DNA from 4 places in the Glaciecola sp. G7-5 genome. Region 4 is predicted to be linked to each of the others. Evidence: predicted binding sites of a transcription regulator. Region 4 holds the regulator's gene; each other region holds the start of a gene.
What was found. Region 4 encodes FNR, which switches genes on or off when oxygen is low (the NO sensors DNR and NnrR bind a similar motif). Its sites were predicted from a motif close to TTGATCTAGATCAA; they were not measured.

Region 1 (3,214 bases), 270 kb from region 4:
CACATCCATTTTGTCTTCAAGCTGAGATTGACGTAATTGTTGCCCTGCATGCATCAAATCAAGAAAGGCTGATTTAAGTTGAATAAGGTCTACTTTTTCATCAACCATAGTGTCATCGCTAGCGTCTGCAATTAAGGCTTTTAACGCTTTAATTTGCTCACTCTTTGCGCTTATCTGCTTTTCTATGTTAAATAACTCAAGGGCCATCGGAGACATTCTAAAATCTTGTTGTATTCTTTTTTCTATTAGATTCGCTGGGAGCTCAACTAAAGCATCGGCTGACACCGGTTGCCAATTTCCCTTAGTCGTTTCGCTGGCATAGGCATTTGCACTGAGCAAAACACATACACTGATACTAGCTACGAATAGACGACATTTATTTGCGAAAAGCAGCGAATTGTTATTTTGTTTATTCATAATTAATCCTAATCAATTGACCATTTGCGCTGGCGAGTAATTTCAGCGCGCAAGGTAGGGTTGATATTTAAGGAGAGCAGTTGGTGATGTGATAGCGAATGCGTGTTCACTAAAACATAGGCTGTATCCACAAAAGAACTGTAGTCTGCAAAGAGTAAGTCTTGCTGAGGAAAAGAAGATCTAAACGTCTCTAGCGTGTTGCGTGCAGAGTCCATATCGCCTGCTTTAACATAACTAACAAAAGCTAAAGCCGTAAACTGCATTGCCGTTTCAACATCAGGATGTTGGGGAGAATACTGAATATCAGAGACACAGTGCTGCGCCGAATGTGCAAGCGAGAGATATTGGCTGAGTGTAGGATTCGTATTCGCCCTTTGCTGCGACTGCACTTGTTCTGTACATTTTGTATCAATGCGTTCAAGTACACTTATTTGCGTGTTTAATTCGCTAACACTCGCAGGCGTAACCGTTGTGCTGCAACCACTGACTAAAACAAAAGCGCTGAGGATTAATGTTTTTAGCGTATAGCGCTTAAGGTTAGCCAATAAAGTCGTCATTAAGCTAATCGGGGTTTGTGAAAAAATAAAATTCATCGCCATCTCCTAAATGTGCTTACACTTAGGTATAAAACGATTTGGCTTCTTTTTTATCTAGTAGTAACAATTTTTGCAAAGATCTTTTGCAATTAATGGATCTAGCAAGCACCAATAAGTATCGGTGACTATTTTCAATTGCCTTAACAGCATCATGCCAAATGTCTTATCAGCTACTATACTGCATAAATTATAACCAACTAGTGATAAAGACTTTGACTACGATCAATATTAACTTCCGCGATTAAAGTAGGCTAAGCTTTTAAAGGCTATTAAAAAGCGTAGATATAATATTAGGATTTACACTACTAAATGTAAGATAACTAATTTATCTAAACAAGCTTGTCATAGTTCAAAATTCCATAAATTGAGGATTAAATAATGGCGACTATCACCTTTCATGGCGGCGCGCAGGAAGTCACAGGCTCATGCCATATGCTTGAATCATCAAGTTTTGGGCGTATTTTACTGGATTGTGGAATGCATCAAGGCGGACATGGAGTCGACCGTATTCAAAAAGAATCTTTTGATTTTTCCCCTTCTACGGTGGATGCTGTTGTTTTGTCACATGCTCATCTTGATCATAGTGGTTTGCTTCCAAAACTCGTCAACCAAGGTTTTACTGGAAAAATTTATTGTACTAAGGCAACGGCTGGTTTGCTTGACGTCATGCTAAAAGACTCAGCAAATATTTATTTAGGTGACTTAGAAAAAGAAAACCTGCGAAGAGCAAGAAGAGGCAAAGCACCTCTTCCCCGTGAATACACAGAAGAAGATGTTGAAGAAGCGCTAAATTTGTGTCGTGGAATTGACTATAAAAAGAAGCAAGAGGTGTTGAGGGGCTTGCACGTGCAATTTCAAGATGCTGGGCATATATTAGGTAGTGCAATTGTAGAGCTTTTTATCGATGAACATCACAGCCAAAAGAAACTTGTATTTTCAGGTGATTTAGGGAATAAAAATGCTGTGTTGATGAAAGACCCTACTGTTATCAAAGAAGCTGACGTGGTGCTCATGGAAAGCACATATGGCGATCGAAACCATAAGAAAATTGAAGATACCTTAGAGCAATTGCGTGAAATTATAAGAGACACACAAGCGCGAGGGGGCAATATTATGATCCCCGCGTTTGCGGTTGGGCGTACACAAGAAATTTTGTTCTATTTAGGTATTTTGCATAAAGAAGGTTTATTGCAAAATTGGCAAGTCGCACTTGATAGCCCAATGGCAATTGAAGTGACGCGGGTATACGACCAATGGTTTTGTTCATTAGACCAAATAGAAATACAAGGGGCTAGCCCCTCGTCTAAATCTATATTAAAAGATTTTATTCCTAATCTATATTTGTCGGTCTCAACCGATGAATCAATTGCTATTAACCGTATTAAAAAAGGCGCAATTATCATTGCAGGAAGCGGAATGTGCACAGGGGGAAGAATTCGTCATCATTTTAAACAACGTATTTGGGATGACCGAAATACAATTATCTTTTGTGGATATCAGGCAAACGGTACCTTAGGGCGTTTATTAGTTGACGGTAAAAAGCATATAAAAATGTTTAGTGATGAATTTGTTGTACGCGCCCAAATAGAGACATTGGGCGGCTTTTCGGCTCATGCTGGGCAAGCAGAATTAATTGAATGGTTGCAAGGTTTTAAAAATAAGCCAAGTGTTGCACTGGTGCACGGCGAGCCCAAAGCAATAGATGCTTTGGCTAACCGTATATGGGAATTGTTGCATATTAAAGTAACCCCCCCCAACTTGGCGACACTATGGTTTTTTGATTAAGTGTCCTGTTGGCTTATTATAACTTTTGTTTAACTTGATTTGATAAGAAGAAAATGAATGAATAATGTTAGCCGCTTAAAGTTAGACGTTTTAAAAGCTCATAAACCGAACGCTTATGAATTTTCTATAGCTTTGTCTGCACTAAACCCAGCTTGGAATATCAAACTTGAACTTGTTGAAATAGATGAAAGCACAGAGTCTATCTACTTAGACATTACCGGCGAGCATGTGAATTTTGACCAAATACAATCCAAATTGAACGAGCTGGGAGCAACCATACATAGCATTGACGTAGTAGAAGTCTATGGCAAGAGCTAAGTATAATGGGAGGCTTACCAAATGTTAACTAAATGGCTTGAACTCATCCGTTTGAGCCAGTCTCAGTCAATTATTCGTCGATATTTTATTGTCAATGG
Region 2 (3,214 bases), 2.5 Mb from region 4:
AGCTCATTGGTATAAGTCGGGTCAGGTGTTTGCATACCCAACGGAAGCTGTATATGGTCTTGGCTGTGATCCTTTAAACAAAGAGGCAGTTTATAAAATATTGGCACTAAAAAGCCGAAGTGTTGAAAAAGGCATGATTCTAATTGCCAGTAATTTCTCGCAAATAGCGCCATATGTTTTATTCGACAGCTTGCCCCAAACGACACAAGATACTATTTTGGCTTCTTGGCCTGGTCCAGTTACATGGTTATTGCCAAAGTCATCGGCCACGCCTGATTGGGTAAGCGGGGATTCAAGCATGATTGCCGTGCGAATCACTAAACATCCTTTAGTTAGGCAAATGTGCGATCATTTAAATGCTGCTCTAATTTCAACAAGTGCGAATCCAGCTGGTGAGTCACCGGCAATGACAGAGTCACAGGTGCGCGCTTATTTTTCAGATCAGGTGTCAATTGTGGCCGGGCAGCTCGGTACACAAAACTCACCGAGCAAAATTTTTCACAGTTTAACGATGGAAACCATTCGAGCATGAGCGAATCAAGCAGTTCAAACACTAAGGTCGATTTAGACAGTGTCACACAAGAACAAATAGATAAGGTAAAGGCTTTTCTTCTCAAGTTACAAGATTCTATTTGCCAAACGCTTTCTTTAGCAGATGGTGGTGGCTCATTTATAGAAGATACCTGGGAACGAGAAGAGGGTGGTGGTGGCCGTTCACGCGTCATGCGCGGTGGAGATGTGATTGAACAAGGTGGCGTTAACTTCTCCCATGTTTTTGGTACGCAAATGCCTGCTTCCGCCACGGCCGCTCGACCTGAATTAGCCGGTCGTAGTTTTCAGGCCATGGGTGTTTCCTTAGTTATTCATCCTAATAATCCTTACGTGCCCACGTCACACGCAAATGTACGGTTTTTTGTTGCGCAAAAAGAAGGTGAGGCACCTATTTGGTGGTTTGGTGGCGGATTTGACTTAACACCCACCTATGTTTTTGTTGAGGATGCAAAGCATTGGCATCAGGTGTCTGCAGATTTGTGCGACCCCTTTGGTAAAGATGTTTATCCTAAGTATAAGCGCTGGTGTGATGACTATTTTTATCTAAAGCATCGCGGCGAGACACGCGGTGTTGGAGGCCTATTCTTTGACGACTTAAATCAATGGGGTTTTGAAAAATCCTTTGAGTTTATGCAGGCTGTTGGCAACGGTTACTTAGATGCTTATGTTCCTATTGTCGAAAAAGAGAAAGAACAGCAACTTTTCAGACCGAGAGCGTCAATTCCAACTTTACCGCCGAGGACGTTACGTTGAGTTTAATCTAGTCTATGACAGGGGGACTTTATTTGGCTTACAGACTGGAGGGCGAACCGAATCAATTTTGATGTCTATGCCACCACTTACGCGATGGGAATATAATTATAAGCCTTCACCAGAATCTCCTGAGGGTAAAATTCAACAATATTTGAAGCCAATCAATTGGCTCGACCTATAAGGAGCCTTTTTGATTATTGGCATTATTAATGAAGTAGAATAAAAGTAGAACAAAGATAAGTTCCTTCAAATATCCTTAATTGCTTGATTTGGATCAACGAATTAAACCGCGTTAAATCAAGTGTTTGCCAAAGCTTAATCTAGATCAATATTTTATATCTTGCTTACTTTACTATTGGTTTCAGTTTTCTAATTTAACCTTTAATTAATCAATATATAGTGAGTAAGTAATGAAAAAGTCTATTCTTTCAAGCGCAATAATTTCTGTTTTAGCTTTAGGTAGCGCAAATGCGTTTGCACATGAAGCTGGCGACATTGTAGTTCGCGCAGGTTTAACCAACGTTGCTCCTGACGAAGCAAGCTCTAACATTTTAGTGGGTGGTGCAAACTTCGAACTTGGCGGAGCAGTTGTGGGCGGAGTATCGGTAGACAACAACACCCAACTTGGCTTAAATGTTGCCTACTTTTTGACTGACAACTGGAATGTTGAATTGTTGGCCGCTACGCCTTTTTCTCATGATATTGACTTAGCAAGTGGTGGTAACTTAGGTAAAACTAAACATTTACCGCCTACCATTACCGCAAACTACTTTTTTGCTGATGCTGGCGCTAAATTTCAACCTTATGTAGGTCTTGGTATTAACTATACTATCTTTTTTGACGAAGATTTTAATGACGAAACAGTCGCCGCGATAGATGGTTTGATTGGTGCAACTATTTCAGATTTGAGCCTAGACAACTCGTTTGGCCTATCTGCGCAACTAGGTGCTGATTATGAAATTTCTGATGGGCTATATTTAAACGCATCAGTTCGTTATATCAATATTGAAACTGAAGCTAAGTTTAAAGTAAATGGCGCTGACTTAGGTACAATTGAAACGGTTGAGATCAACCCATTCGTATATACCATTTCACTTGCTTACAAGTTCTAAGTTAATAGCTTCTTTATTTTAAGGCTAAGACATTAATAGGGACCTGTTGGTCCCTTTTTGTTGCGTGGCGAATAATTACTACTAAGAAAAAACAACTTAATCTTGAAGATGGTTTGGATTAAGACAAATTTTCGGTATTATGCTAGCCCTAGTGTTTTATTAGGTACACAGTTTGACAAGTTCTTCTGCTATTGCTTGCGTATTTGGAAACCCCATTGAGCAAAGCAAATCACCCATTATTCATGCAATGTTTGCCAAACAATTTGGTATAGACTTAATATATACCAAACGTTTAGCACCCGAAGACGGGTTTAATAATTCTGTTGAAACGTTTTTTGCTGATGCGCGTTGTATTGGTGCGAACGTGACCATGCCTTTCAAGCATGATGCGTTGGCATGGGTCGATAGCTTATCCAGTCAGGCTATGCGAGCAGGCGCGGTCAATACAATTATCCGCAAAGAAAATTCGTTTGTAGGTGACAACACCGATGGTATTGGACTTGTGACCGACCTAGAAAATCATGGCGTTGTTTTACAAGATGCGAACATCCTTTTGATTGGTGCCGGTGGAGCGGCGAAAGGGGCCTTGCCTGCGTTGGTTGATGCAGGTATAAAAAGTGTGACGATTTACAATCGTAGTGAAGACAAGGCAAGAGAGCTACAAAACTATACAAACAGTTATGCTGGTGAAAAAGCGAGCCTTTTCAGCAAGACACCAACAACACAATTTGATGTGATCATTAACGCAACTTCTCTAAGCTTAAGCGGGCAGGTGCCAGACCTGCCAGATGATATTT
Region 3 (3,214 bases), 1.9 Mb from region 4:
TTCACCATGCGGGAGAAAGCCATATTAACCAACATCCATGCTATCAGGGTTTTGGTTTAGAAAGCTATATAGGTGCGCCTCTACTGGTCGACGGACAACGTTATGGTACTTTAAATTTTTCAGCCGAGGCGCCTAGAGCAAAGCCCTTTACACAAGAAGATCACGATTTAATAGAAGTACTTGCCCATTGGATAGGTAATGAAATTGCAAGGAATCAAAAAATACTTTTATTAGAAGCGCAACAAGAAGAATTAGAACGCCAACAAATGGTCTTACAAGATATGGGACAGTTGGCTGGCGTAGGCGCATGGGAAGTTGATTTAGTCAAAAATACGGTTTATTGGTCTGCTGTCACAAAAGAAATTCATGATGTTGAACAAAGCTACACACCCGACCTTGAAACTAGTATTAATTTTTATAAAGAAGGTGACTCTCGCGATCGAATTAGAGCTTGTGTAGAAAAAGCAATCGCTGAAGGTGGTCGGTTTGGTGGTGAATTTGAAATTGTTTCTCACACAGGAAAAACCAAGTGGATAGCAACTGAAGGTAGAGCCGAATTTGAAAATGGTCAATGTACTCGTTTAGTTGGCGCGTTTCAGGATATTACAAAGCAAGTATTTTATCGTGAACAATTAGAAAAACGGCACAAAGAGTTGTCGTTGGCTATGGACGCACGTAGTGTATTTTTAGCCAATATGAGTCATGAGTTACGTACTCCCATTAATGGTGTGTTGGGCATTTTACAAGTTATTAGATCGGATAATTTTGATGCTGAGCAAACTCGCTTCTTGGGTATGGCGCGTGATAGCGCATCAACTTTATTAGCATTAGTAAACGATTTATTAGATTTCTCCAAAATCGATGCCGGCCAGGTTGATTTTGAATTGCTACCCATTAACGTTAATGAATATTTGACCCACTTCATTAAGGTGTTTAATTTAAGCGCGAGCGAGAAATCCTTGCGCTTTGATGTAGATTTTTCCGCAACTGAAGGTGTCTTTGTGAAAGCTGACCCCATGCGGATCCGCCAAATTGTAGCCAATTTGTTAAGTAATGCTATAAAATTTACGCACCAAGGGTTTATTAAAATTTCTTCGAGTTTTCAGCAACGAGATCAGCAACGCGTTGAACTCGTCATCAGCGTTGAAGATAGCGGTATTGGAATTTTGCCTGAAAAAATACCTGAGCTGTTTTTGCCGTTTCGCCAAGCAGATGTATCTACAACCCGTCAATACGGAGGTACTGGGCTTGGCTTATCAATTTCACAACAATTGGCGAAACTCATGAACGGTAAAATTTCTGTACAAAGCCATGTAGGTAAAGGGAGTACTTTTACTGTAAATTTGGATTTGTTGCTGGATTCAACAAAAAGTATAGCTACAAAAGAACCAATTGACTCGTTCAATGCAGATTTAAGTCAATTGAGGGTCTTGGTGGTGGAAGATAACGAAATCAATCTGGTTATCGTGTGCGAGATGTTGCGGCAACATGGGATAAACTTTGATACGGCGAAAGATGGTATTGAATGTTTAGCTAAATTGGGTGATACCGCGGCGCCTCCATTCTCTCTAGTTCTTATGGATTGCCAAATGCCCAACATGGATGGTTATGAAGCGACGGTGGCTATTCGCTCGACGGCTTCTAACTATCAAACGATTCCAATTGTGGCATTAACAGCTAATGCCATGCAAGAAGACAAGCAGAAGTGTTTAGCACTTGGCATGAATCACTACTTGTCAAAACCTCTAGACAAAAAAAGCTTATACAAAGTACTTAAAAACTACGTCACATAATCCTTTTTATCTTTCATACCTTACGATAATTTTGATACACATCAAAACTCCTTACTATCTTCTAGTTTATTGTATAAGCTGGGAAGTAGTTTAAAAATTGACCTATTGCTGTCTCGAATTGGATAAGGTGCGACGATGAATGAGTTTACAGTAAACGTGCCTGATGCAAATGTCGGCAAGGTCACGGCGGTACAGGGTAGCGTTGTTGATATATATTTTAGTGAGAAATTGCCCGCGCTGCGCAATTTATTAAGCATAGATAGAAGCGACAAACGTCTATCGCCCATTTTCCTTGAAGTGCAAACACAATTAGATGCCAAACGTATTCGTGCAATTGCATTAATTCCTACAGCAGGATTAGCGCGAGGTATGCTAGTGTCTGATACAGGAGGCCCACTAAAAGCGCCCGTAGGCCCTGAGATTTTATCCCGTATGTTTGATGTTTTTGGCAATACAATTGACCAACTACCCGCACTAGAAAATGTGCAATGGCGCTCAGTGCATAATACGCCACCACCGCTGTCGCAGCGCTCTACCAAAACCGAGGTGTTCACTACTGGCATTAAAGTAATAGACTTGCTGGTACCACTCGAAAGAGGCGGTAAAACAGGGCTGTTTGGTGGTGCGGGAGTAGGTAAAACTGTTTTATTAACGGAAATGATCCACAACATGGTAGGCCATCAAAAAGGGGTCAGTATTTTCTGTGGCATAGGTGAGCGCTGCCGTGAAGGTGAAGAACTACACCGTGAAATGAAAGATGCTGGCGTGCTCAAAGACATGGTCATGTTGTTTGGGCAAATGAACGAACTACCCGGAAGCCGTTTTAGGGTAGGGCATGCAGCATTAACAATGGCTGAGTACTTTCGCGATGATGAACACAAAGACGTTTTATTACTAATTGATAATATTTTCCGCTTTATTCAAGCTGGTTCTGAGGTGTCTGGCCTTATGGGACAAATGCCGTCGCGCTTGGGTTATCAGCCTACATTAAGCACAGAATTAGCACAGTTAGAAGAGCGCATTGCCAATACTGATGCGGGTGCCATTACATCCATTCAAGCCGTTTATGTACCGGCTGACGATTTCACCGATCCTGCTGCCGTGCATACTTTTTCGCATTTATCGGCATCTATTGCTTTATCTCGAAAAAGAGCCGGTGAGGGGCTTTTCCCAGCGGTTGATCCTCTACAGTCACATTCAAAAATGCTAACACCTAGTATCGTTGGCGAACGTCATTATGAGTTGGCGCAATCTGTTCGTCGAACGCTGGCAAAATATGAAGATTTGAAAGATATTATCGCCATGCTCGGCTTAGAACAGTTGTCTCAAAATGATCGTAAAGTGGTTTCTAGAGCCCGTCAATTGGAGCGTTTTTTAACACAGCCATTTTATACAACTAAGCAGTTCAGTGGAATGGAGGG
Region 4 (3,214 bases):
AATAAGCCAAACACTTGCCAGTCAGTAAGTGAATATGCCCATTCCTCTAACTCATCTAATTTACCGCTTGCGAATGCAGAGCCTACATATGCACCAATTGAACAACCGGCGACGACATCAATTTTAACCCCTAAATCCTCTAGGGCTCTGATGATTCCAATGTGCGCCCAACCTCTTGCTGCTCCTGCGCCTAACGCTAAGCCAATTTTCATGTTTACTCTACTTTAATTCTATTATTGAAACCAGATCGTCAATATCTTGAGATTCTGCTTTAGGCAGTTCAGGCGTATCAAATGCGATGTCGCCTTCACCATTTATTCGTGTTTGTACACTAAGGTCTGTAAAGTCAAACAAGGTCTGATCTAACATATGCGAAGGCACAATATTTTGCATTGCTTTAAACATAGATTCAATGCGTCCTGGGAAGCGTTTTTGCCAATCTTGCAACATTAACTTAATGTTTTTGCGTTGCAAATTTTCTTGCGATCCACAAAGATTACAAGGAATGATAGGAAAACAAAGCGTATCTGCGTATTTTTGAATATCCGCTTCAGTACAATAGGCAAGGGGACGAATAACAACATGCTCGCCATTGTCACTTACCAGTTTTGGTGGCATTGACTTTAATCTTCCACCATAAAACATATTTAAAAACATGGTTTCTAACATGTCATCACGATGATGACCTAATGCTATTTTCGTTGCTTCCAACTCTTTCGCTGTACGATACAAAATACCGCGGCGCAGTCGAGAGCACAGTGAACACGTGGTTTTGCCTTCAGGTATTTTGTCTTTGACGATTGAATAAGTATCTTCTTCAACAATCTTATATTCAATCCCTAAGCCATCTAAATAGTCAGGTAGAATGTGCTGCGGAAAACCAGGTTGCTTTTGATCGAGATTGACCGCTACTATGCTAAAAGAGATAGGGGCGATGCGTTTAAAATACATTAATACGTCGAGTAGCGTGTAACTATCCTTGCCGCCCGATAAACAGACCATGACCTTGTCACCGTCTTCAATCATATTAAAGTCAATGATTGCTTTACCGGTCTCGCGACGAATACGCTTTTGAAGCTTATTAAAATTGTATGTAGATTTGAGTTTAGCTGACATGAGCACTTCACAATAACGAAAAACCTGCTAAGTATACAGCAAGCTTATTCGTTATTGCATCACAATGTGGGGATATTTAGCCTACTGCGGTAAACGCAATATCATTTTCTGGAATACGTTGCTTTATTCCATCAAAATCAATAATGCTAATTAATTTACCGTCGACTTGGATTAGGTTTTCTTTTTGAAAGCGCGTTAACAAGCGAGAAATCGTTTCTACCGTTAAGCCTAAATAATTGCCAATTTCGTTTCTTGTCATCGACAGATTAAATTGTTTGGCTGAGTAGCCTCGTTCATCAAAACGCATCGATAAATGATTAATAAAATGCAATAAGCGTTCTTCAGCGCTGCGCTTACTCAATAACATAATTAAATTATGATCATGTTTAATTTCTGAACTCATAAAACGCATTATTTGTTGACGTAACTTAGGGTAATTACTCGAAACTTCTTCTAAGGTTTCATAAGGCAATTCGCATACCATGGCTGTTTCAAGTGCTTGGGTATAGCTTTGGTGAACTTCGTCTTTCAAGGCATCAAAGCCGATAATATCGCCAGGGAAATGGAAACCAGTAACTTGCTCAATGCCGTTTTTGTCACTTATGTAGGACTTAAATGAACCAGAACGTACCGCAAACAAAGAATGAAACTTATCGCCCGCATTAACCAACTTATCATGCTTTTGCAGAGGGCGTTTACGTTCAATAATATCATCGAGAGAATCTAACTCATGTTTATTTAAACTCACTGGAAGACACAAATGACTGAAAGTACAACTCTGACAATGTATTGATAACTCTTTATTTGACATGGGCTCTCTGCTGTTTTGCTATTCCAAGTTTGTTATACCTTGAAACAAATCGAAAATCAAAATTATTGCAAATAAAAACAATAAACTGGCAATCGTAAGTCGCGTCGCTTTGTGTTGCAATATCGGAATAAGGAAACTAGCTCCTAAACTGCTCGCAACCAAAGCGGGTAATGTGCCTAAACCAAAACAAAGCATGAACAATGCGCCTTGCACTAGGCTGCCACTGGCCAGTGACCATGTAAGTGCCGAGTAGACTAAACCACACGGTAACCAGCCCCAAATCATTCCGTAAAGTATGGTGTACCAAGGACTTTTAAATGGGATTAATTGCTTCGCAATTGGGGCTAAATGCTTCCATAGCTTAGCACCTGCCTTTTCGAAATAAATAAGACCTTTGTATATATCACTGATATAAAGAGCAAGTAGTAATAAAAATATAATGCTTAAACTTTGCAATATCAGTAAGCCTGTAACCACACTCGATGAGAAAAGGCTACCCAACCAACCCGTGAGTGCTCCAGCAATAGTGTATGAGAAAATACGCCCAGCGTTGTAGCTCAGAATATAGGGCGTGTGTGACGTGTTTTTAGGTACGGCAAAGGTAAACGCGCTTGCTATTGGTCCACACATGCCTATACAGTGGACTCCACCTGCGAGCCCAATAAGAAATGCCGAAAAGTAACTAAATTCAGACACTATTGTTTGCTTTCTTTGTCTGTTGTATTGTCTTCATTTGGTAGGTTATTCGCTTCTTTATTTTGTTTAATATCATCATCAAACAGTATGCTGTAACCTTGCCTTTCTAAATCATCAAACTGATTTGATTTAACTGCCCAAAAAAAGATGCCTATTGCGATACCAACAATTATTATCGCCAAAGGAATTAATACATAAATGATACTCATCACTGATACCTTGTTGTTACTTTTTATGTAGATGGATAACATAAAAAGCATGTTATTTATCATACCTTGTGTATTTACTACTTGGCTAGCTTAGCGCATTAAACGTGTTGAATTATATACCACAACAATCGAACTAAGCGACATACCTAAAGCCGCTTGCCATGGCGTTAGCCAACCAACAACTGCAAAAGGGAGAACCAAAAAATTGTAAGCTAAAGCCCAAGCAATATTTTGCTTTATTTTGGACTTTGTTCTCTTTGCCATGACTAGTAGGTCAACAACTGATTGTAATTTTGGATTTAGTAATACAATATCGGCCGCATTTTTAGCAAGGTCTGAAGCGTTGCCTACCGCAATGGATACGTCAGCTGCTGCCAATACG

Region 1: the regulator FNR is predicted to act here: its motif matches at 1,226-1,239, upstream of AC0L6H_RS17265 (MBL fold metallo-hydrolase RNA specificity domain-containing protein).
Region 2: the regulator FNR is predicted to act here: its motif matches at 1,570-1,583, upstream of AC0L6H_RS04440 (OmpW family outer membrane protein).
Region 3: the regulator FNR is predicted to act here: its motif matches at 1,825-1,838, upstream of atpD (F0F1 ATP synthase subunit beta).

Annotation. Positions count from the first base shown of each region.
Region 1 covers NZ_CM147892.1:3,922,129-3,925,342, forward strand. The annotation lists gene AC0L6H_RS17255 (hypothetical protein) at 1-417, opposite strand, end outside; gene AC0L6H_RS17260 (hypothetical protein) at 426-1,010, opposite strand; gene AC0L6H_RS17265 (MBL fold metallo-hydrolase RNA specificity domain-containing protein) at 1,392-2,798, shown strand; gene AC0L6H_RS17270 (DUF211 domain-containing protein) at 2,856-3,116, shown strand; gene AC0L6H_RS17275 (hypothetical protein) at 3,138-3,214, shown strand, end outside.
Region 2 covers NZ_CM147892.1:988,228-991,441, forward strand. The annotation lists gene tsaC (L-threonylcarbamoyladenylate synthase type 1 TsaC) at 1-532, shown strand, start outside; partial or broken gene hemF (oxygen-dependent coproporphyrinogen oxidase) at 529-1,486, shown strand; gene AC0L6H_RS04440 (OmpW family outer membrane protein) at 1,716-2,417, shown strand; gene aroE (shikimate dehydrogenase) at 2,590-3,214, shown strand, end outside.
Region 3 covers NZ_CM147892.1:1,705,378-1,708,591, forward strand. The annotation lists gene AC0L6H_RS07370 (GAF domain-containing hybrid sensor histidine kinase/response regulator) at 1-1,793, shown strand, start outside; gene atpD (F0F1 ATP synthase subunit beta) at 1,929-3,214, shown strand, end outside.
Region 4 covers NZ_CM147892.1:3,650,708-3,653,921, forward strand. The annotation lists gene rssA (patatin-like phospholipase RssA) at 1-212, opposite strand, end outside; gene ttcA (tRNA 2-thiocytidine(32) synthetase TtcA) at 220-1,116, opposite strand; gene fnr (fumarate/nitrate reduction transcriptional regulator Fnr) at 1,193-1,927, opposite strand; gene AC0L6H_RS16120 (sulfite exporter TauE/SafE family protein) at 1,946-2,623, opposite strand; gene ccoS (cbb3-type cytochrome oxidase assembly protein CcoS) at 2,623-2,832, opposite strand; gene AC0L6H_RS16130 (heavy metal translocating P-type ATPase) at 2,923-3,214, opposite strand, start outside.